DNA from 3 places in the Mesorhizobium australafricanum genome. Region 1 is predicted to be linked to each of the others. Evidence: riboswitches for the same ligand, from Rfam matches in the RefSeq annotation. Region 1 holds a riboswitch; each other region holds the start of a gene.

Region 1 (9,091 bases):
TTTCGGCGGACGAGGCGATCGCGCTTTTGAAAAACGGCACGGCCATGCCGGGATCGCTGCTCGGCTACGGCAATGGCCGCTCCTATGGCGACAGCTGCCAGAACGATGCCGGCATGGTGGTCGACATGCGGCCGCTCAACCGCATTCGTTCCTTCAACGCCGAGACCGGCCTGCTCGAAGCGGATGCCGGCACGCTGCTTTGCGACATCATCGCCTGTGCCGCGCCCCATGGCTTCTTTCCGGCCGTGGTTCCAGGCACGCAGTTCGTGACGCTGGGCGGCGCGATCGCCAACGACGTCCACGGCAAGAACCACCATCGGCGCGGTAGCTTCGGCTGCCATGTCGAGGCCTTTACGCTGCTTCGGTCCGACGGCCGAACCTATCGCTGTTCGGAGACCGACAATGTCCGCCTGTTCAGGGCAACGATCGGCGGCATGGGGCTGACCGGGCTGATCCTTTCGGCATCGATCAAGCTGATGCGCGTGCCGTCGCTCGATATCATTGAAAGGGCGACGCGGTTTCGCGACCTCGGCGAATTCTTCGATCTTGGCGAGGCGGCCGACCAGGCCAACGAATATGCCGTCGCCTGGGTCGATCAGCTTGCCGGCGGGCGCGGCCGCGGGCGCGGTCTTTTGTTCACCGGCAATCATGCCGAGCACGGCTCGCACGCCGCCGCGCATGCCGGCGCCCGGCTTTCGGTGCCGGCGCAGCCGCCATTCAATGTCCTCAACCGGCCTTTCCTCACTGCCTTCAACGCGGCCTACCGCTGGAAGAAGGGCAAGTCTCCGGCCCCGCGCCAGGCGGGCTATCAGGGCTTCTTCTTTCCGCTCGATGGCGTGCGTGACTGGAACCGGCTGTACGGGCCGCGTGGGCTTTTCCAGCACCAAAGCGTGGTGCCGGAGGCCAATGCCCGCCACACCGTGCCGGCGCTGCTCGATGCGGCACGGCAAGCGGGCCAGGGGTCGTTCCTGACGGTGCTCAAGCGTTTCGGCGATGTCCGCTCGCCGGCTCTGCTGTCGTTCCCGCGGCCCGGCTACACGCTGACGCTCGATTTCCCCAACCGGGGAGAAAGGACGCTGCGGCTGCTCGCCGAGCTTGACCGCATCACGATCGAGGCGGGAGGGGCGGTCAACCCCTACAAGGACGCCCGGATGGGTCCTGAGATTTTTGCCGCGTCATTCCCGCAATGGCAGCGGCTGGAGGCGCTTCGCGACCCGGCTTTCCTGTCGAGCTTCTGGACGCGGACGGCAAAAAGACTGGATGCGGGAAGAGGAGTTGCGGAAGCCGCGGAATAGATAGGATTTGAAATGAAGTGCTAAACCCAGATTTACTCAAACATTATCGCGGCTTCACGAAATATTTGCAGGTCTTTAGTAGGACTGCTCAAGGCGGGTGGCAACAATGAAATACATAATCTTCATTCTCTTCACTGTGATGACCAATGCCGCGGCGCAGCTGATGCTGAAGCAGGGCATGATGTCGATGGGCTCGATCTCCTTCGAAGGCGTCAATCCGCTCGTCAAGCTCTTGCAGATCGTGTTCAGCCCCTGGGTGTTCCTGGGCCTGTGCACCTTCGTCATCTCGATGGCATCGCATCTTTATGTGCTGTCCAAGGTCGAGCTCAGCTTCGCCTATCCGTTCCTCAGCCTCGCCTATGTCGCCGTGGCGATCTTTGCCTATTTCGTCTTCCGCGAGGACCTCAATGGCTGGCGCATCGCCGGCATCGCCTGCATCTGCGTCGGCACCGTGCTGATTGCGCAGAGTGGCCGAGAAATGGGTGGACGCGGGCATGAGGACCAGACCGCCTCCATCACTCCCGACAAGATCGGCACAAGCGAGATCGTTCGATGAGACATGTGATTTTCGGCGGCGACGGTTTCGTCGGCCGTCACCTTGCCCCCGGGCTCGTGGCGGACGGCGAGAACGTCGTCGTCGCCGACATCGTCAAGAGCGACTTGCCGCATTACCGCTCGGTGCGGTTCATCACATGCGACGTCACCGATCCGGCCTCGGTTGCCGCAGTCGGGCTCAGGGCGGACGACTTGGTCTATAATCTTTCGGCCAAGATGCTGTCGCCGATCCAGGTGCGCGCCAAGCGGCATGATTTCTTTTTCCCGGTGAATTTCCACGGCACCGAGCACATCATCCAGGCGATGGACAAGGCCGGCGCCTCGAGGCTCGTCCACTACACGACCGACATGATCTACGGCCACACGGTGGTGCTGCCGATGACCGAGGATCATCCGGTATCGCCGCTCGGCGAGTACGGGCTGTCGAAGCTCAAGACCGAGGAGCTCGCCGCCGAATGGCGCAAGCGCGGCATGTCGATCTCGCTGTTCAGGCCGCGTCTGATCATCGGACCCGGCCGGCTAGGCATCCTGGAGAAGCTGTTCAAGCTGATCGACTGGAATTTTCCCGTGCCGATGATAGGTTCGGGCAGGAATCCCTATCAGTTCATCTCGGTGTTCGACTGCGCGGAAGCCGCCCGCGCGGCCTGGAAAGCGGGCGTGCCGAACGAGGCCTATAATCTCGGCTCGCTCAATCCGCCGCCGGTACGGAGACTGCTGGGCGACCTCATCCGCCATGCCGGCTCGAAGTCGATCCTGCTGCCGACGCCCGGCTGGGCGGTCAAGCGCACGCTAGACCTGCTCGACCAGTTGAACATGCCGATCATGGATCCGGAACAGTATCTGATCGCCGACGAGGAATGCGTGCTCGACGTGTCCAAGGCCGAGCGTCAGCTCGGCTGGGTGCCGCAACATCGCGACGAGGACATGCTGATCGCCGCCTACAGCGAATACCGTGCCAAGAAGGACGGCCACGCCGTCGCCACCGAACACGTGCCTGCCGAATAAGGGCGACGAAGGGGAGATTTCGAGATGACCGTCATGGCCAAGCCGGAACACACGGGCGCGCGCACGCTGGTCGAAGCGCCTGCGCTTTCGCCCGCAGCAATAGCCAAGCCCGACCTGATCAGCGTCGAGCAGGCCAAGGCGATGGACGTCGCCCGCATCACCGACCTGTTCAAGGCGCATCTTAACCCGGGCCAGTTGCATTTCATGAAGCTGCTCGGCTTCCACAGGGTCAAGATCGAGCGCGCCGAGGGCATGTTCTATGTCGACCAGAACGGCCGCAAGATACTCGACTTCTTTGGCGGCTTCGGCTCGCTGGCCTTCGGCCACAACCATCCGCGCATCCTTGAAGCCCGGACAAAATTCCAGGAGGAAAAGCGCCAGGAGATCGCGATCGCCTTCATGTCGCAATATGCGGCCGCCCTTGCGCACAACATCGCCAAATGCTCGCCGGGCGATCTCGACATGGTGTTCTTGGGTTCGTCCGGCTCGGAGGCCATGGAGGCGGCGGTGAAGCTTGCCGAGCGCGCGGCGGGTCCGAAGCGGCCGAAGGTCGCCTATGCCGAGAATTCCTTCCACGGCAAGACCAAGGGCGTGCTGGCGATCACCGACGGCCAGCTCTACCGTGCCGATTTCAAGGTCGCCGACAATGTCGTGCGCGTTCCCTTCGCCGATATCGACGCCGTCGAGCGCTTGTTCAAAAGTGATCCCGAGATCGGCGTCATTGTGCTCGAAACCATTCAGGGCGGCGGCGGCATCATCCAGGCAGAGGCGCAATACTGGCAGAAGCTGCGCACGCTCTGCGACCGGCATGGCGTGCTGTGGGTCGCCGACGAAGTGCAATGCGGCTATGGCCGTTCAGGACGTTTCTATGCCTTCGAGCACTATGGCGTGGTGCCGGATGTGACGGCGCTGGCGAAATCGCTGGGCGCCGGCAAGGCGGCGGTCGGCGCCATGATCGCCAAACGCGATGTCTACATGAAAGCCTATGGCACGCCGAAGACGGCGATGATCCACGCCATGGCGACCTTCGGCGGCATGGGCGAGGCCTGCGTCACCGCGATCGAGGGGCTGAACGTGCTCTACGACGAGGGGCTGATCGACAACGCCGCCTCGACCGGCGAGTACCTTTTGCAGCGTCTGCAGGCGCTCAAGGAAAAGTACCCCAAGATCATCAAGGATGTGCGCGGCAAGGGCTTCATGATCGGGCTCGAGTTCCACGATTTCTCGCAGACATTGCCGATGGTGCTGCGCCCGGTGGTGAGCGTGCTCGACGACAAGCTGAAGGGCTCGCTGTCGGGCTTTGTCGGCTCGCTGCTGCTGCGCGACTATGACGTGCTCGTCGCCTTCACCGAATACAATCGCAACGTCATCCGGCTCGAGCCGCCGCTGATCTGCCAGCCCGAGCATGTCGACCGCTTCGTCGATGCCTTTGACAGCCTTTTGTCGCGCGGCATCGTGGCGATCGTGAAGGATTTCGTGAAAAGCCAAGTCGGTAAATAGAGGCCGCTGACGATGCTGACCAGGCCGCCCGCTCCGACCAATCCGCTGGAACGGTTGACCGGCGCCGGTCTGGCGTGGGGCGAGGGGGCTTATGCGAAATGGGCCGCGTCGATCGGTGCGGCGGCCTTCTCGCTCTATATCCTGCTCACCGCGGTGACTGCCTGGTTCATGCCCGACGCCAACTGGGACATGTTGCCCTATCTGGCGATCGCCGAGGAAAGCACCTATCCCGATCCGCAGGCCCTGCATGACTATGCCTACAGCACGGTCAGGGAGGGCGTGTCGGCGGGCGATTACAAGACGCTGACCGACGATGGTGGCGGCTTCCGCAGCCATATGGCCGAGAATGCCGCCGACTTCCATTCGCTGCTCGGCATGTACCGGATCAAGTTCCTGTACGCCGAAATCCTGTCCAGCCTCAGCCATGTCGTCTCGCCGGTCGATGCAATGCGGCTGGTGCAGGTGTTCTCGGTGCTTTTGTTCGGCGCCATCACGCTCGCCTGGCTGCGCGCGGAAGGCGCGCTCGCGCTGGCGCCGGTCGTTGGCGCGGTCCTGATCATGGCCGATTTCGGTGACGCGGCGCGTGCCTCGACGCCCGATCTATCGTGCTCGGCGCTGTTTCTCGGCGGGCTTCTTGCCTATGTGCGCAAGCGCGAGGCGGCGACGGCGGTCCTGCTTTTCCTTGCTTTCATGGCCAGGCCCGACAACATCGTCTTCCTCGCCATCTTCGCCGTGCTGCTCGTCGCTTACCGCGAGAGGGCGTGGGGCGCGCTGGCCGGCTTCGCGGTATCCTTCATCGCCTATTTCGCCATTTCGAACTGGGCGCAGCATCCGGGCGGGTGGCCGCATCTGTGGTTTTCCAGCATCGAGCAGCATTACAATATGGTCGGCTTCGAACCGCCGTTCTCGGTAGCGGCCTATCTCAAGGCCTTCGCCGCTTCGGTGATCCGCGCGATCAGCGTCAACAGCTGGGTCGGAGTGTCGGTATTGGCACTGGCCGGATGGTATGGCCTGAGCCGCGCGGGCTTCGGGCTCGACCGTCGCACCGGCATCCTGCTTGCGGCGCTCGTGCTTGGCGTGCTGGCAAAGTTCACCGTTTTCCCGATCCACGACACCCGCATCTATTTCCCCAATCTTCTGCCGCCCTTCCTGCTGCTGGCCGCGCCAACGATGGCGCTGTGGGCAGCGGCCAGCCAGGGCGGGCGCCGCGCCGCGCTGCAGGTCATTCCCGGAGACAAGTCATGAGCTCGCTGTCCAGCTTCGCGCGCGTCTTGCTCTCGCTCAGCCTTCCGTCAGGCCTGCTCGATCGTGGACCGGCGCTGCATGGCACGAAGTTCCTGGCCAAGGCGGCGCTCAAGGCGCGTTTTGGCGGACGGCCGTTCCAGATGGTCAATGTCGGCGCCTGCGACGGAGCGCTGTTCGACGACGTGACGCCCTGGCTGCACCGCATTCCGGGCGCGCGCGCCATGCTGGTCGAGCCGATCCCCTACAACCAGAAGCGTTTGCGCGCCAACTACCCCGATACCAGCCGCTTCGTCATAGAACCGGTGGCGGTGACCAAAACGAAGGGCACGATCACCGTCCACACCTTCGACGCCGCGGCGCTCGAGTCGGGCACGCTTCCGATAGAGTTCATCGGCTGCTCGTCGGTCACCGACACCAATTTGATGTCGGGCAAGAATGCCTGGGGCGAGGCGGACGCCAATTTCAACAGGTTCGCGCCGCATCTGAAGGACATAGAGGTGCCTTCGGAGACCTTGCAGACGCTGCTCGACCGCAACGGCATCACCCATATCGACGCTTTCCTGGTCGACTGCGAAGGCGCCGACTGGATGGTGTTCGATCAACTCGACCTGCAGCGCTACCGTCCCGGCATGATCAAGGTCGAAGTCGGCGCGCTGCCGGCTGCCGAGATCGGCCAGGTCGTGGTCAAGCTGAAGACCGCCGGCTATCAGGTCGGCTTCCAGGCCGAGGACATCTGGGCCTTCGCCTAAGTTTCGTGGGCTGCCTTGTGTTCACGACGGCAATGAGCCGCAATTGCCGGCCGAAGGCGCTTGACAAGATGGCGCCGGCCCGTTCAACCTAAGTCATTCACCAGGGGAGTCCCGGCAAGGGGCTGAGATACTGCTGGCTTTTGCGGCGCAGTGACCCGTTGAACCTGATCCAGTTCATACTGGCGTAGGGACGGTGCAAGCGCTTGCGGGAGATCATGCCCGAGGACCTGTCTCATGCAGCAGGTCGAAGCGTCCTTTCATCCTTCCGGCACAGAACTGGGTCTCCAATGCAACGAGCAAAGGAGCCTCAAATGAATGCCTTGACCCCCACCGTGTCGTCCGGACCGCTGCCGGCGTCGCGCAAGATCCACAAATCCGGCGTCTTCCATTCGCAGGTCAGGGTGCCCATGCGGGAGATCGCGGTCCACCCGACTGCCGGCGAGCCGCCGGTGACGGTCTACGATCCGTCGGGCCCGTATACCGACCCCGCGATTGAAACGGACATCGAAAAGGGTCTTGCCCGCCATCGGCAGGACTGGATCGCCGCACGCGGCGATGTCGTGCCTTATGACGGCCGCCATGTCAGGCCGGAGGACAACGGATTTGCGACGGGAGAGCGCCTGACGCGGGAATTTTCCGTCCGCAACCCTCCGCTGAGGGCAAAGGCAGGCAAGGCGGTAACGCAGCTTGCCTATGCGCGCGCCGGGATCATCACGCCCGAGATGGAATTCGTGGCCATCCGCGAAAACCTTGGCCGCGAGATCGTGCGCGGCAGGCTGCAACAGGATGGCGAGGCGTTCGGCGCATTGATCCCGGATTTCGTCACACCGGAGTTCGTGCGCGACGAGGTGGCGCGCGGCCGCGCGATCATTCCTGCCAACATCAACCATCCCGAAAGCGAGCCGATGATCATCGGCCGCAACTTCCTGGTGAAGATCAACGCCAATATCGGCAATTCCGCCGTCACTTCCTCGATGGCCGAAGAGGTCGAAAAGATGGTCTGGGCGATCCGCTGGGGTGCCGACACCGTCATGGACCTCTCGACGGGCCGCAACATCCACAACATTCGCGAATGGATCGTGCGCAACTCGCCGGTGCCGATCGGCACGGTGCCGCTCTACCAGGCGCTGGAGAAAGTGGATGGCGTCGCCGAGGATCTGAGCTGGGAGGTCTATCGCGACACGCTGATCGAGCAGGCTGAGCAGGGGGTCGACTATTTCACCATCCACGCCGGTGTGCGGCTGCACTACATCCCGCTGACGGTTGGACGGGTTACCGGCATCGTCAGCAGGGGCGGCTCGATCATGGCGAAATGGTGCCTGCACCATCATCGCGAAAGCTTCCTCTATGAGCATTTCGAGGAGATCTGCGACATCGCCAGAGCCTATGATGTCTCCTTCTCGCTCGGCGACGGCCTTCGTCCCGGCTCGATCGCCGACGCCAATGACCGAGCCCAGTTCGCCGAGTTGGAAACGCTTGGCGAATTGACGAAGATCGCCTGGGCAAAGGACTGCCAGGTGATGATCGAGGGCCCTGGCCATGTTCCCATGCACAAGATCAAGCAGAATATGGACAAGCAGCTCGCCGTCTGTGGCGAAGCGCCATTCTACACGCTGGGGCCGCTGACCACGGACATAGCGCCGGGCTATGACCACATCACCTCGGGAATCGGCGCCGCCATGATCGGCTGGTTCGGCACGGCGATGCTCTGCTATGTGACGCCGAAGGAACATCTCGGCCTGCCGGACCGCAACGACGTCAAGACCGGCGTGATCACCTACAAGATAGCCGCGCACGCCGCGGATCTCGCCAAGGGGCATCCGGCGGCGAAGATCCGCGACGACGCGCTTTCGCGGGCGCGGTTTGAGTTCCGCTGGGAAGACCAGTTCAACCTGTCGCTCGATCCCGAGACGGCGCGCTCGTTCCACGACGAGACCTTGCCCAAGGAAGCGCACAAGCTGGCGCATTTCTGCTCGATGTGCGGGCCGAAATTCTGCTCCATGCGCATCTCCCACGACATTCGCGCCGAAGCCCAGAAGGAGGGGATGGCGGCCATGGCGGAGAAATATCGCGCAGGCGGCGATCTCTATATGCCCGTCGAAACGCCCGGGGCGGAAAAACAGGCTTTGGCCCAGAAAGATCAGGAGACGCGCTGAGCTATGCGCCGCGTCCTTGTCAAGGGCGCCGGTGTGGCAGGCCTCACCGTCGCCCATGAATTAGCTGTGCGGGGTGCGTCCGTCACGGTTGCTGAAGTTCGGGGCCAGATAGGCGGCAATGCCTCCTGGCTCGCCGGCGGCATGCTCGCCCCTTGGTGCGAACGCGAAAGCGCCGAGGAGGCCGTTATTACCCTGGGCGAGAATGCGGCCGACTGGTGGGAAAGGACACTGCCCGGTCTCGTGAGTAGGGCCGGCACTCTCGTCGTCGCCCATGCGCGCGACGCCTTCGAGCTTGCCCGCTTTGCGACCCGCACGCGCAATCATCAGACCGCCGACGAAAAGGCGATTGCCGCCCTCGAACCCGACCTTGCCGGTCGCTTTCGCCAGGGCTTGCTCTTTGCCGGCGAAGCCCATCTCGATCCCCGTCGGGCTCTCGAAGCCCTCGCCGGCAAACTGCGCGCGATGGGGGTCGTCTTCCTTTTCGAGGCGGGCGAGGTTGCCCTTTCCGGCTTCGATCAGGTGATCGACTGCACGGGCATCGCGCGAGCCGATGACGACTTGCGCGGCATGCGCGGCGAAATGCTGA
Region 2 (7,365 bases), on a different contig from region 1:
TCGGTGACGATCTTGACCTTGTCGCCGGTCGACACCGTCGCGCCGGGCGACATGGCGTTGAGCACCCGGAAAAGATCGAGCTTGCGGTCGACGCCGACCATTTGCGCGGCGAGCGAGCCCATGGTCTGGCCGGCCTGCACGGTGACGACGCGGATATGCAGCGGCTTCAACGCGGCCTTCTCAGCCGGGCTGAGCACACGGAAGGACGCACTGACCGAGCGCGCGACCGGGTCCAGCGCGGTGCTGGCCGAGGGCGCGGCTGTCAGCAGCCTGTAGACCTGTCCGCCGGCGCGGATCACCGCGATGTCGAACTGCCAGCCTTGCGCGCTGGCATGCGCCATCGCCGCCTCGTTGCCGTTGATCGTGTCCTGGCGCACGCTGGCGTCTTCGAGCCCGGCCACCCAGCCGCTGCGGATGTAATCCGCGAGCGACACGGACTTGTTGATCGCCACGCCGTCGAAACGGATGGCGATGTCGCCCGGCCCGGTCGCGGTGACGGCGGCAGCCGTGTTGTCGATGACGAAACCGTTCGGCACCGTGAAGGAGACACCGAGATTGGGGTGCATGAAGGTCTGGCCGCGCACATAGCCTTCTTCCGGCGTGTCGCCGTAAAGCAGGCCATCAATGCCGGCGAGGAAGGCGTCGCGGTCGCGCGTGCCGAAGCCGGGCGGGCCGAAATTGCGCGCGAGGCGCTGCGCCAGCTCGATGCGCTGCGGCGTGTTCGGGTGCGTGGCCAGGAAGTCGAGGCTGGCGTCGGTGGCGCCGCTGACCGAGCGGAAATCGGTATAGGCCGACATCGACTGCAGGAAGCGGCCGGCGGCATAGGGATCATAGCCCGCCTCGCCGATCGACTTGATGCCGATGGCGTCGGCCTGCAGTTCCTGGTTGCGCGAGAATTGCGCGAGCCTCAGCTTGCCCCGGATGAGCGCCGCCTTGGCGGTCGGACTGTCGCCGAGCACGTCGGAAACCACCTTGGTCGCCAAGCCTTCCTCGGCCTCGAGCTGCTGCCGCTGCAGCCCATGATTGGCGGTGACGTGGCCCATCTCATGCGCGATGACGGCGGAAAGCTCGGAGGAATCGTTAGCCAGCGCCAGCAGGCCTCGCGTCACATAGAGATAACCGCCCGGCAGCGCGAAGGCGTTGACGTTGGGCGAATTGAGGATGGTGATGCGATAGGTCTGGGTCGGGTTGGCCGACACCACCGTCAGGTTGCCGACGACCTTTGCCACCATGCGTTCGAGCTTGGGGTCGGAATACTCGCCGCCATAGGTGGCCAGGATGCGCGGATGCTGCGCCTTCGCCATTTCGGCGAGCCTGGCGTTGGCGACGACATTGTCGACGGTGATCGGCTTGTCGGAAGGCTGGAAGCCGCTCTCCTTCACGTCCGGCGGCGTGAACATCTGGCAGCTCGCCAGCACGGCAACGCTCGCCAGCGCGAAAAATCGTGCCAGCGGCCTCATCCACACCTTCTCAGCGCCGGTCGACAGATCGGCTTCCTTTCGAAATCTTTCGGCAAATCACGGCCCACCCGGAACCAGCATGGCCGGACCTAGCCACACTCCCCCGGACAAGGCAAGCAAACGCCGGATCACCCATCGCCGGTTTGGCCGCAAATTATGTCCGCTTCCGGGCAATGTGTTGTGATCCGGCAACGGTGCCGCCTCGATCGCCGATATAGCGCCGGAAGGCGTCCGGTCCAGATCGATCGAAGAAATCATCGGCCGGGCCGGTCGCCGCGATCGTGCCTTCATCGAGGAATGCGACGTCCTGGCCGATGCGACGCGCATCTTCGGGCTGATGCGTGACGAAGAGCACCGTCATTTTGCGCTCGGCATGGATGCCGGCGACAAGGTCGAGCATGTCGTCGCGCAGCGCCGGGCCGAGCGACGCGAAAGGTTCGTCGAGCAGCAATACCGGCCGGTCGCGCAGCAGCACTCTCGCCAGCGCCACGCGCTGCCGCTCGCCGCCGGAAAGCTCGCGCGGCAGCCGCTTTTCCTTGCCCGCCAGGCCAACCCGCGCCAACGCCTCGACGACCGCCGCCCGATCGGCGTCACCGAGCTTCAGCGAGGACGAGCGGCCGAGCCCGACATTGGCTGCGACCGAAAGATGCGCAAACAGGTTGTTTTCCTGGAACACCATCGACACCGGCCGCGCCGAAGGCGGCGCGTTGCCGAGATCGATGCCGCCGATCAGCACCTTGCCTGTACCAGGCGTTTCGAAGCCAGCTATCAGATTGAGCAGCGTCGACTTGCCGGAGCCGCTCGGTCCCATGATGGCGGTGATCCTGCCGGCGGCGAATTCGGCGTCGAAGCGGAAGGACGCCTCGCCATAGCTGAACGAGACGCCATCCAGCGCAACAGCGAGGCCCTTTTGCGCGGCGGTGCCGTAGATGGTCGTCGTCATGACCTTCCTTCCCGCCCCAACCAGTCCGCGACGATCACCAGCATCAGGCAGACGAGGCCGAGCAGCAAGGCAAGTCCCGCCGCATCGGCCGTCCGGTAGCTGCCCATGCGCGCCAGCAGAAGATAGGGCAAGGTCTGCACGGAATCGCTGCCGAACAGCGCGATCACGCCAAGATCGCCAAGCGACAGCGCCATGGCGAAGGCAAAGCCGGTGGCCAAAGGCCGCCTGAGCGACGGCCAGTCGACCAGGCGCAGCCGGGTCCAGCCGGATATGCCGAGCGCCAGGCAAAGCCGCTCGTGGCGTTCGCTGGCCGCGTCATAGGCGGGGCGAATGGCCCGGATGGCGAAGGGCATCGCCATCACCGCGTTGACGGCGACGACCATGATCGGCGCGATGGCAAAGACATCGGTGACCCCGCGCAGCGCCAGGAACCAGCCGGCGCCGAGCACGATCGGCGGCACGACCAGCACGAAGCCGGCGCCGGTGTCGGCGGCATGTTCGAGTAGGCCCATGGCGCTGCCCGGGCTGCGCCGCAGGGCCAGCGCGCGCCGCGCCGCGATCAGCGCCAGCGACAACGTCACACTGAGCAGCGCCGCCAGCAAGGCGAGGCCCGCGCTGGTGAGGGTGGCGCGACGCACCGCCGCTTCACCCCCCAGCCGGCCGAGATCGGCCTCCAGACCTGAAAGCACGGTCGCCACCATCGGTCCGGCAACGAATAGCAGGGCAAGCGCGATAAGGCCGGCGTTCAGCATGCTTTCCGCCCTGCCCGCCGAAAGGTAGCGGCGCGGCGCCACCGGCAGGTTGGCATCGCCGACCGTGTTGGCGCCAAGCCGCGTGAGCACGATGACCACGATGAAGGTCAGCGCGACCTGCAGCAGCGTCAGCACCACGGCGCGCGCCGGATCGAAGTCGAAGCGCAGCGCCTGGTAGATGGCGACCTCCAGCGTCGTCGCCGCCGGACCGCCGCCCAGCGTCAGCACGATGGTGAAGGACGTGATGCAGAGCATGAAGACCAGCCCCGCGATCCCCGGCAGCGCCGCGCGCAGCACCGGCCATTCGATCAGCCGGAAGGCTGGCCGGGCGCCCATGCCAAGCTGGCTCGCCAGCCGCCACTGGTCAGCGGGAATGGTCCCCAACGCCTCGAGGAACAGGCGCGCGGCCAAGGGCAGGTTGAAGAAGACATGGGCGACAAGGATGCCGGAGAGGCCGTATATCCCCGGCCACTCCCCGCCGCCAAGCGCGGCGAAGACGCCGGCGAAGTACCCGGCCCGGCCATAGAGCGCCAGGATGCCGAGCGCGGCGACGATTGCCGGCAGGGCCAGCGGCACCGTGAACAGTTGCAGGATCAGGCGGCGGCCGGCAAAGGCCGGATGTCTCGACAAGGCGCGTGCCACCAGCAGCGCCGGCGCGACCGACAGCAGCGTCGACAGCAGCGCCTGCCACAGCGTGAAGCGGGCGATGCGGAAGAGGTAGCCGTCGAAGGCAGCGGCAGCGCCCGAGAGATCATGCGCGCCTTCGAGGGCAAGACCGGCGAAAGCGCCGCCGATGAGCGCAGCGATGGCCGCAAGCGCGGCGACGCCGGCGGTGATGCGGGAGTCAGGGCGAGCGGCGGAATGCACGCTGCACCATTTGACTTGGGAAGCTTAGCGTTCCTTCGCGCCCCCCTCTGTCCTGCCGGACATCTCCCCCTCTAGGGGGGAGATCAGCAGCTTTGACGCCCCACTCTTGCCTGCAATGTCGCCGATTGGCGAAAGCCGGCGTGCCAGCCAATCTCCCCCCTAGAGGGGGAGATGTCCGGCAGGACAGAGGGGGGCGCCGTAGAGCAATCATCTTGGAAGGATGATAACCAAGACCAGTTACTTGCTCATCACCGCCAGCCATTCATCCACCCACGCCTTGCGGTTGGCCGCGACCTCTTGCGGGGTGAACAGCAAGGTCTTGGTCGGCTTGACCAGTTTGTCGAAGGCCGGGTTGAGCGGCTTGTCGGTCTTGCCGGCCGGGAACATCCAGTTGGTTTCCGGAATGACGTCCTGGAATTTCGGCCCGGTCATGAAGTCGATGAACTTTTGCGCCAGCGGGTTCGCAGCACCCGTCGTGGTGATGCCGGCGACCTCGATCTGCAGGTACTCGCCTTCCTCGAAGGAGGCCGCCTGGTAGCGCTCGGTATTCTCGGCCACCATGTGGTAGGCCGGCGAGGTGGTATAGGACAGCACCATCGGCGCCTCGCCCTTGGTGAACAGGCCATAGGCCTCGCTCCAGCCCGGCGTCACCGTCAGCACCTTCGGCTTGAGCTTTGCCCAGGCTTCGGGTGCTTTGTCGCCATAGACCGACTTCACCCACAGAAGCAGGCCGAGGCCCGGCGTCGAAGTGCGCGGATCCTGGATCACGATCTTGTCCGTGCCGGCGCCCTCGACCAGTTCCTTCAGGCTCTTCGGTGGCGTCTTCAGCTTCTCGGTGTCGTAGACGACGGCGAAATAGCCGTAGTCGAAGGGCACGAAAGTGTCGTCTTTCCAGCCGCCGGGCACATTGATGCCGGACACTTCGCCATGCGGCGCAAACAGGCCGCTCGCCTTGGCGTCTGCGGTCAGGTTGGTGTCGAGGCCGAGCACGATGTCGGCCTTGGTGCTGGCACCCTCCAGCTTGACGCGGTTGAGCAAGGCGACGCCGTCGGCCACCGAGACGAATTCGAGATCGCAGCCGCATTCGGCCTCGAATTCCTTCTTGACGGCCGGTCCGGGGCCCCAGTCGGCCGTGAAGCTTTCATAGGTATAGACGGTGAGCTTGTCCTTTGCGGTGGCAGGCGCAACGCCTGCCAGAAGCGAAACAAGGCCAGTTGCGAGAATAAGCTTGGACAACATCGCGCGCATCGGCGCCTCCTTCGTTCGAGTGACAAGGAATTGAGGCGCCGGATGGTCCGAAACGTCTAATCCCTCCGCCGGTACAAACCGGATCAGGTTCAGCGGGTTGGCTTTTCGCCTCTCAGCCGGATCACGTCCGGCACCCCGTTAGAGCGTTTCGACAGATAGGCCCGGCCGAAGCAGCGCGCAAGCGGAAGTTTGCCGGACATCTGCGGCCGGCTTCCGTTTCGCGCGGCGGGCTGGTAAGGGCCACGGCCATGGGCACATTCACCATCCTGCTTGGCGGCGAGCTCATCCGCACGCCCCGGCTCGAACGCCAGATCGAGGCTTCGCGCGTCATCGCCGCGGACGCCGGCATCGGCCATGCCCGCTTGCTTGGCCTGGTGCCGGAGCTCTGGGTCGGCGATTTCGATTCGGTGCCGGCGGACCTGCCGAAAGATCTGGCCGCCGTGCCGCGCAAGGTCTTTCCGGCCGAGAAGGACATGACCGATGGCGAGCTCGCCATAGCGGAAGCACTCCAGCGCGGCGCCACCAGTCTCGTGCTTGCCGGCGCCTTTGGCGGCAAGCGCGCCGACCATGCGTTCCTGCATCTGGCGCTGGCCCTGCGCTTGGCTGCTGCCGGCACGCGAGTGCTGCTGACCAGCGGCGCGCAGGAGGGCGTTCCCATCCTGCCTGGCAAGGCCAGCTTCGATTATGATGACGGCACCTTGTTTTCGGTGCTCGGCTTCTCCGAGCTTTCGGGCTTGACGGTCACCGGCGCCAAATGGCCGCTCGACCGCGTCGAGGTGGCGTTCGGCTCCTCGCTCACTATATCAAACGAGGTCAAAGGGCGGCTTGGCGTCGCGCTTGAGCGCGGTCGGGCGATGCTTCTGGCCCACCCCTATCCCCTTCCTGAAAGCTGACATTTCCAGAAAGTTGACATGGCGCCGCCACTCCTCAATCTCGACGGCATTAAACTGACCTTCGGCGGCACGCCGCTGCTCGACGGTGCGGCACTCAGCGCATCCGCCGGCGAGAAGATCGCGCTGGTCGGGCGTAACGGGTCGGGCAAATCGACGCTTCTCAAGATCGCCGCCGGTATGATCGAGCCGCAGGACGGCGAGGTGTTCCGCCAGCCTTCGGCAACGGTCCGCTATCTGCCGCAGATGCCGGATATGGATGGTTTTGCCAGCGTGCGCGCCTATGTCGAGGCAGGCCTCGGCCCGGCCGACGATCCGCATCGCGCCACCTATCTGATGGAACATCTCGGCCTTACCGGCGAGGAGCGGCCGAACGACCTTTCCGGCGGCGAGGCGCGTCGCGCCGCCCTTGCCCGCGTCATGGCGCCGGAGCCCGATATCCTCCTGCTCGACGAGCCGACCAACCATCTCGACCTGTCGGTCATCGAATGGCTGGAAGAAGAACTTGCCCGCACCTCCTCGGCGGTGATCCTGATCTCGCACGACCGTCGCTTTCTCGAGCGCGTCACACGCGCCACGGTCTGGCTCGATCGCGGCGAGACCCGCCGGCTGGACAAGGGCTTTGCCCATTTCGAGGAATGGCGCGACCAGGTGCTGGAAGAGGAAGAGCGCGAGCAGCATAAGCTCGGCCGCCAGATCGTGCGGGAGGAGCACTGGCTGCGTTATGGCGTGACGGCCAGGCGCAAGCGCAACATGCGCCGCCTCGGCGAATTGCAATCCATGCGCCAGCGCTTCCGCAGCCATCGCGGCGCCGAAGGCACCGCGACTATGGTGGCGAGCGATGCCGCCGAATCGGGCAAGCTGGTGGTCGAGGCCAAGGGCATCGACAAGAGCTTTGGCGACCTCACCGTGGTCAAGGGTTTCTCGACCCGCATCCAGCGCGGCGACAGGGTCGGCCTGGTCGGACCGAACGGCGCCGGCAAGACGACGCTTCTGAAGATGCTGACCGGCGAGCTGGCGCCGGATGCCGGCGGTGTGCGGCTCGGCGTCAATCTGGAGATCGCAACGCTCGACCAGAAGCGCGAGGCGGTCGACCCGCAGGAGACCCTGGCGCATTACCTGACCGACGGTCGCGGCGAGAACCTCGTCATCAATGGCGAGCAGCGCCACGTCGTCTCCTACATGAAGGATTTCCTGTTCAAGCC
Region 3 (7,365 bases), on a different contig from region 1:
ACTCGATTCCAGCAGCGGCCTGCCCGACGAGGAAGCCAGCACCGGATCGAGGATTGCCGGTATCCGCGCATTTTCGCGCAGCACGGCGGCGACGGCAGCGATGATCTGCGCATTGGCGAGCATGCCGATTTTGATGGCCGCCACCGCGTTGGCCTGCAACGCCGCCCGCATTTGATCGGCCACCAGGCCGGGTTGCATGTGACGGATATCCCCGACGGCGTGGTGCGTCTGCACCGTTACCGCGGTGACAGCAACGCAAGTGCGCAGGCCGATTGAAGAGATCGTCTCGATATCGCGCGCAATTCCGGCACCCCCACTGGAGTCCGATCCGCCAACGACAAGCACATTCAGGTTTTGACTCAGCGCCATTGCTCCGTCTTTTCGATCCATTCCCCGGTGCGCGCTTCGGGATCCGGGTTCAGCGTTATGTCCGTCACCACTGCCGCGCTGTCGGCTCCGGCCTCGAAAACACCATCAAGCCGCTCTGGGTTGAGACCGCCGATGGCGACCAGCGGGATGGGTGCGACGGCGTCCTTCCAGGCGCGAACCCTTTCGAGCCCCTGCGGCGCCCATTTCATCTTCTTCAGGATGGTTGGATAGACCGGACCCAGCGCAACATAGTCGGGACTGGCGGCCATGGCCATCTCCAGTTCGTCATGATCATGGGTGCTCAGCCCGAGCCTGATGCCGGCCGCCTGTATCTCGGGGAGGTTTGCGGTCCGCAGATCCTCCTGGCCGAGATGGACGAAGTCGCAGCGCTCCTCGATCGCGAGGCGCCAATGATCGTTGACGATAAGCTGGCAATCGTGTCGGGCGCTCAGGGCTTTCGCCTTGCGGATTTCCGCGCGCAGCCCGTCCTCGTCCATATTCTTGATGCGCAGTTGCACCAGCCTGACGCCGAGCGGCACCAGCCGCTCGATCCAGGCGGCGCTGTCGACGATCAGGTAGAAGGGATCGAGCTTCATGAAAAAACCGCCCTGCCGATTGTAGGCGTCGATGGCACGGCGACGTCGCGCGGCTCGAGCAGTCCCGAACCATAGGCCTCGCGGCCGGCATCGACCGCCTTGCTGAAAGCGCGCGCCATGCCCACCGGATCGGCCGCCTTGGCGACCGCCGTGTTGAGGAGCACGGCGTCAAAGCCGAGCTCCATCACCGTCGCGGCGTGCGACGGCCGTCCGAGCCCCGCATCGACGATCAACGGAACGTCGGGGAAATGCCCGCGCATCGAGCGCAGCGCCATGATGTTGACCGGCCCGAGGGCCGAACCGATCGGCGCGCACCACGGCATCAGGACCTTGCAGCCTGCCTCCACCAGTCGCTCGGCGACGACGAGGTCGTCCGTGGTATAGGGGAATACGCTGAAGCCGCCCTCGCACAGGATGCGTGCGGCCTCGACCAGGCCGAAGACGTCGGGCTGCAGCGTGTCGTGGTTGCCGATCACTTCGAGCTTGATCCAGGACGTGTCGAAGACCTCGCGCGCCATCTTCGCTGTCGTCACGGCTTCCTTGACCGAATGGCAGCCGGCGGTGTTGGGCAATACCTTCACACCGAGCGAGCGGATCAGCGACCAGAATTGTTCGCCGGCCTTGCCGCCGGCCATTTCCCGGCGCAGCGAGACGGTCACCACCGAGGTCCCCGACGCCTTGACCGCATCGGCAAGGATCGCCGGCGAAGGATATTGGGCTGTGCCCAGCAGCAGGCGCGACGCCAGCTTTGTCCCCAAAAGATCGAACATCGGCTAGCCTCCCTGCATGGGTGACAGGATTTCGACCCGGTCGCCATCGCTCAACCGGAATTCCGCCCGTCCGGCCGCGGGCACGACATCGCCGTTCAGCGCGGTGGCGAGCCAGCCGCCCTCATAGTCCAGCTCCTTCAAAAGGGCGTCGAGCGTCGCCGCCTTGGCTTCAAGCGCTTTGCCGTTGACGATCAGCTTCATTTTTAGACTCCAGGCCGGCAGATGAATTATCGGCAGATGAATTGAAGAGAAGGCCAGCAGCCTGTTCGGCCATGGCCGGTGAAAGCAGGAAGCCGTGCCGGTAAAGGCCGTTGATCGTGATCGTGCCGTCCTTCCAACACTTCGCCCGCGGCAGATTGTTGGGATAGGCCGGGCGCACTCCCACGCCTGTCTCGACGATTTCGGCCTCACCGAACGCCGGATGAAGTGCGTAGGCCGCATTGAGGAGCTCCATCAGCGAACGGGCGGTGATCGGTCCGTCGTGGTCGTTCTCTATCATCGTCGCGCCAACCATGAAGTGATGATCGGCCCGCGGCACGACATAGATCGGATGACGCGGATGAAGCAGACGCACCGGGCGGGCAAGCGAGACCTCACGCGTGTGGAGGATCAGCATTTCGCCGCGCACACCGCGCAAGTCGTCGTCGGCTCGCGCGATGCCCGTGCAGTCGATCACCTGATCGAAGCAGGAAAGGGCCACCTCGCCCACCTCGAAAAGGAAGACGACTCCCATCGCGCGCAGTTTGTCGGCCAGCGCTTCGAGAACCCGACGGGGATCGAGATGAGCCTCGCCGGCAAAGAACAGGCCCTGGCGGAAGCGACCGGCAAGATCGGGTTCGAGGGCGGCAATCGCCTCTTCGTCGACGGATTCACAATTGCGCGTACGAGCCGCAAAACGGGCGAGCTCGGAGGCGTCGCGCGCATGGGCGACGACGAGAGTGCCGGCCCTCGTCACGAGCCCGGGCAGCGTCCTTTCCCACCAGTCGGCCGAAACTTTGCCGAGCGTGACAACCGCCTCCTCGGCGCTTTCGCGTTCGCACCAGGGGGCCAGCATGCCGCCGGCGAGCCAGGAGGCATTGCCGCCTATCTGGCTTTGAATTTCAGCAACGGTGACGGACGCACCCCGAGCGGCTAGTTCATGGGCGACGGTGAGGCCTGCCACACCGGCGCCTTTGATAAGGACACGGCCCATGGCTCAGTGCGCCCCCTGATCTTTCTGCGCCAAAGCCTGTTTTTCTGCCCCGAGCGTTTCGACGGGCATATAGAGATCGCCGCCCGCGCGATATTTCTCTGCCATCGCCGCCATCCCCTCCTTCTGGGCTTCGGCGCGGATGTCGTGGGAGATGCGCATGGAGCAGAATTTCGGTCCGCACATCGAGCAGAAATGCGCCACCTTGTGCGCTTCCTTGGGCAAGGTTTCGTCATGCATCGAGCGCGCGGTTTCGGGATCCAGCGACAGGTTGAACTGATCTTCCCAGCGGAACTCGAACCGCGCCCGCGAAAGCGCGTCGTCGCGGATCTTCGCCGTGGGATGCCCCTTGGCAAGGTCGGCGGCATGCGCGGCTATCTTGTAGGTGATCACGCCGGTCTTGACGTCGTTGCGATCCGGCAGGCCGAGATGTTCCTTCGGCGTCACATAGCAGAGCATGGCCGTGCCGAACCAGCCGATCATGGCGGCGCCGATTCCCGAGGTGATGTGGTCATAGCCCGGCGCTATGTCCGTGGTCAGCGGCCCCAGCGTGTAGAATGGCGCTTCGCCACAGACGGCGAGCTGCTTGTCCATATTCTGCTTGATCTTGTGCATGGGAATATGGCCAGGGCCCTCGATCATCACCTGGCAGTCCTTTGCCCAGGCGATCTTCGTCAATTCGCCAAGCGTTTCCAACTCGGCGAACTGGGCTCGGTCATTGGCGTCTGCGATCGAGCCGGGACGAAGCCCGTCGCCGAGCGAGAAGGAGACGTCATAGGCTCTGGCGATGTCGCAGATCTCCTCGAAATGCTCATAGAGGAAGCTTTCGCGATGATGGTGCAGGCACCATTTCGCCATGATCGAGCCGCCGCGAGAAACGATGCCCGTGACCCGGTCGACGGTCAGCGGGATGTAATGCAGCCGCACGCCGGCATGGATGGTGAAATAGTCGACGCCCTGCTCGGCCTGCTCGATCAGCGTGTCGCGATAGACTTCCCAACTCAGATCCTCGGCGACACCGCCCACCTTCTCCAGCGCCTGGTAGAGCGGCACCGTGCCGATCGGCACCGGCGAATTGCGCACGATCCATTCGCGGATGTTGTGGATGTTGCGGCCCGTCGAGAGGTCCATGACAGTGTCGGCACCCCAGCGGATCGCCCAGACCATCTTTTCGACCTCTTCGGCCATCGAGGAAGTGACGGCGGAGTTGCCGATATTGGCGTTGATCTTCACCAGGAAGTTGCGGCCGATGATCATCGGCTCGCTTTCGGGATGGTTGATGTTGGCAGGAATGATCGCGCGGCCGCGCGCCACCTCGTCGCGCACGAACTCCGGTGTGACGAAATCCGGGATCGATGCGCCGAACGCCTCGCCATCCTGTTGCAGCTTGCTCCGCAGCATCTCGCGGCCAAGGTTCTCGCGGATGGCGACGAATTCCATCTCGGGCGTGATGATGCCAGCGCGCGCATAGGCAAGCTGGGTGATGGCCTTGCCGGCTTTGGCTCTCAGCGGACGGTTGCGGATCGGAAATTCCTGCGTCAGGCGCTCGCCTGTCGCAAATCCGTTGTCCTCCGGCCTGACATGGCGGCCGTCATAGGGCACGACATCGCCGCGCGCCACGATCCAGTCTTGGCGAAGCCGGGCAACGCCCTTTTCGATGTCCGTTTCGATCGCGGGGTCGGTATAGGGGCCTGACGGATCGTAGACCGTCACCGGCGGCTCGCCGGCAGTCGGGTGAACGGCGATCTCGCGCATCGGCACCCTGATCTGCGGATGGAGGACGCCGGACTTGTGGATCTTCCGCGAGGCCGGCAGCGGCCCGGTCGATACGGTGGGGGTCAAGGCATTCATTTGAGGCTCCTTTGCTCGTTGCATTGGAGACCCAGTTCTGTGCCGGAAGGATGAAAGGACGCTTCGACCTGCTGCATGAGACAGGTCCTCGGGCATGATCTCCCGCAAGCGCTTGCACCGTCCCTACGCCAGTATGAACTGGATCAGGTTCAACGGGTCACTGCGCCGCAAAAGCCAGCAGTATCTCAGCCCCTTGCCGGGACTCCCCTGGTGAATGCTTTCAAACTGACCGGGCCGGCGCCGCTTTGTCAAGCGCCTTCAGGCCGCAGCGCTGATCGTCTGCTGATCAAACTGCGGGAAAAGTTCGCGCACATGGCTGCGACAAATCGCACGCCCGAGACCAGCCACGGGGACGCTTGCCTACGCAGCAGAGATGGCATGGCGTGAGGACAACCGCCGTTGTAAGCAATGGCGAGCAGTATCTCGCCGTCGCATGAAGATAGCGACCGCTGACTTGATGATGGGTGCCGATCTCAGCGCGTCGCAGGCGGGGAGAAGAAGCTTTCGGCCACGCCTCGCTTAATCACCCAATCAGCCGAGTGTGGACTGGATATTGGCAGCGAAACGTGGACAAAATTTAATCGCTTTTCGCATCGATAATCGTCGAAACGGCAACCAAATGACGGCCAACGCATTTCAAATGCGTCTAAATGCACGTTGCATATTTGCCGAAAATTGACAAATATGTGCGTTGCTTGTATGGCGCCGCCACGACAGACGGCCCAAGCTAGGGACAGGACCGGGAGAACGATGATGCCAGAGAGAGGCTTGCCGAAGAGCGCTGAACGGTGCGCCCTTCCGCGCGACATTTCCAGATTTAAAAAGCTGTACGAAAATGGTCGCGCCGTTATCAAATCGGATCCTGACAAAACCCTCGGGTATGTGTCTACCGTCGAATTGGTAAACGAGACGGTGAAAACCGCCGCGTAACCCCGTTTTTTTATTTCCTTTTAGAGGGCGAAGGTTTACCAACCTTCGCCCTCTTGCTTTGGGGCTTGGAGTTCTCGCCTGTATGATTCCGTTCGATGAAAATAAGTTGGATGAATGGCTCGCCGACTACGAATCTTTCAACTACGCTTTCCGCGAGTTCTGTTACGCCAATTTCAAAGTGCATGGACTCGAAGCCCATTTCATTCCGAACGTCACAAAGCAGATTCACGCTCAGTGGGTGGCCGACAACCAGCAATGGCTTTCAGAGGAAACCTCTGAAAAAACGACGCGGCTGTCTCACGTAAAAATTTGTGCCCTGCTCCTTTTTAATCTGAATTCAGAGCCCTTCTTGGGCAATTTCTTCGACCACGAATATAATGAGGACGTGCCGTACGATTTCAAAGGAAGCGACGAGCAGAAAGCCACCGCTAGGCAGGACCTAATCGACGGGAGGGAATCTATCCTTGCGCTCGATTTTTGCCTCCTAATTATTAATTGGTTCGAAAGAAATCGTACGGACCGAGCCATCCCATACCGCCAACCGATGACGGCCGATATGCGCCACGATTTGCTCAATTACCTATTGGGCGGTGCCGTCGACCGAAAGGGGCTCTATCTGATATTGAAGGCTATGTATTTGCGACCGAACAGGGGCGGCGCAGCCAATTAAAGGGCGTTCATTCTTCGGCGACGGTCCCAATTCTTGGAACTTCTTATGGCACTCGCCACCTTAGCGACCAAAGTGCGGTCGCCGGCATCCCATCCCTTCGCCTCGATGACGCGCAGGGCGATTTCCCGGTTGGTTCCTTGCGGTCCGACTTGCGCCATGAGGCGCGGCAGCTCCCGCCGCTTGAAGATATAGAGTGCTTGCCCTTGGGCTTGATGTCGCGCGGATCGCCGCGATATCCGAACAGGAACAGCACTGCGTCAACGTGTGCGATCTGGGCGCCGATCGCTTCGGCCTTGGCTTTACCAGATGTGAGAGCTGCACCCGCCAGTTCAGCACGATTTGCTACCAGTGCGGATATGACGTGCGGCTCACCCATACCGCACCATACGTACGCCATTCGTTGACCCGATTCTTTTTAGGTGTGAGCTAAATAATGCCGGAAGACTGTCAAATCACCGAGCTGAAAGTTCGATTCTTGCGATGATCACGCCGTCAATCGGCACCAAAGGTTTGCGCGTAGATCGCTTCGATCCGCCTTGCCTCATCATTAGTCAGCGCGGCGAATTCCTTTTGGCGGGCGCGGTTCGATAGCTGGCCGCCATTCTGGTGGAGGAAACGGAAGAGCAGATCGATCAGCCGCTCGGGCATGTCGATAAAGGCATCCACCTGTTGCCGGAACTGATCGTAGCGCTTCAGAAACGCGGTTTCGTTGGGAAGATCCCGTTCGATGGTTCGCTGAACGCAGGCATAGAGGAATTCGGCGTGCGGGGTTGCATCAAAGAAGCGGTAGAAATCCCCGGTGTCATTCAGTACCCGGACGTTGAATTGCGGCGTCGCTTCCCAGTGGACCAATGGCAGAAGGCGCCGGGAATAGCTCTCGAGCACGCGCCGGTACTCGTCTAGCTGGTCCAGGATCGCGGCCGAGACGGGAAACACAATTCCCGGCGGATTGAATCCGTGCGTGGCAAGGATGTGATGGATTAGATAGCG

Evidence for each region. Region 1 has a riboswitch for thiamine pyrophosphate ahead of thiC (phosphomethylpyrimidine synthase ThiC). Riboswitches for the same ligand answer to the same signal wherever they lie in the genome.
Region 2: it holds a riboswitch for thiamine pyrophosphate, as region 1 does, so the genes downstream of both, thiB (thiamine ABC transporter substrate binding subunit) here and thiC (phosphomethylpyrimidine synthase ThiC) in region 1, are expected to answer to the same signal.
Region 3: it holds a riboswitch for thiamine pyrophosphate, as region 1 does, so the genes downstream of both, thiC (phosphomethylpyrimidine synthase ThiC) here and thiC (phosphomethylpyrimidine synthase ThiC) in region 1, are expected to answer to the same signal.

Annotation. Positions count from the first base shown of each region.
Region 1 covers NZ_JAVIIT010000001.1:126,652-135,742, forward strand. Annotated here, with positions in the region: gene RFM98_RS00650 (FAD-binding oxidoreductase) at 1-1,295, shown strand, start outside; gene RFM98_RS00655 (EamA family transporter) at 1,402-1,851, shown strand; gene RFM98_RS00660 (NAD-dependent epimerase/dehydratase family protein) at 1,848-2,855, shown strand; gene RFM98_RS00665 (aspartate aminotransferase family protein) at 2,880-4,355, shown strand; gene RFM98_RS00670 (hypothetical protein) at 4,368-5,600, shown strand; gene RFM98_RS00675 (FkbM family methyltransferase) at 5,597-6,349, shown strand; TPP riboswitch at 6,442-6,558, shown strand; gene thiC (phosphomethylpyrimidine synthase ThiC) at 6,661-8,505, shown strand; gene thiO (glycine oxidase ThiO) at 8,509-9,091, shown strand, end outside.
Region 2 covers NZ_JAVIIT010000031.1:187-7,551, forward strand. Annotated here, with positions in the region: gene RFM98_RS30470 (M48 family metalloprotease) at 1-1,460, opposite strand, end outside; gene thiQ (thiamine ABC transporter ATP-binding protein) at 1,615-2,403, opposite strand; gene thiP (thiamine/thiamine pyrophosphate ABC transporter permease) at 2,400-4,022, opposite strand; gene thiB (thiamine ABC transporter substrate binding subunit) at 4,260-5,261, opposite strand; TPP riboswitch at 5,314-5,418, opposite strand; gene RFM98_RS30490 (thiamine diphosphokinase) at 5,519-6,163, shown strand; gene RFM98_RS30495 (ABC-F family ATP-binding cassette domain-containing protein) at 6,182-7,365, shown strand, end outside.
Region 3 covers NZ_JAVIIT010000011.1:96,931-104,295, reverse strand. Annotated here, with positions in the region: gene RFM98_RS21165 (hydroxymethylpyrimidine/phosphomethylpyrimidine kinase) at 1-369, opposite strand, end outside; gene RFM98_RS21160 (thiamine phosphate synthase) at 360-965, opposite strand; gene RFM98_RS21155 (thiazole synthase) at 962-1,735, opposite strand; gene thiS (sulfur carrier protein ThiS) at 1,739-1,936, opposite strand; gene thiO (glycine oxidase ThiO) at 1,905-2,927, opposite strand; gene thiC (phosphomethylpyrimidine synthase ThiC) at 2,931-4,775, opposite strand; TPP riboswitch at 4,878-4,994, opposite strand; gene RFM98_RS21130 (hypothetical protein) at 5,788-6,375, shown strand; gene RFM98_RS21125 (Fic family protein) at 6,868-7,365, opposite strand, start outside.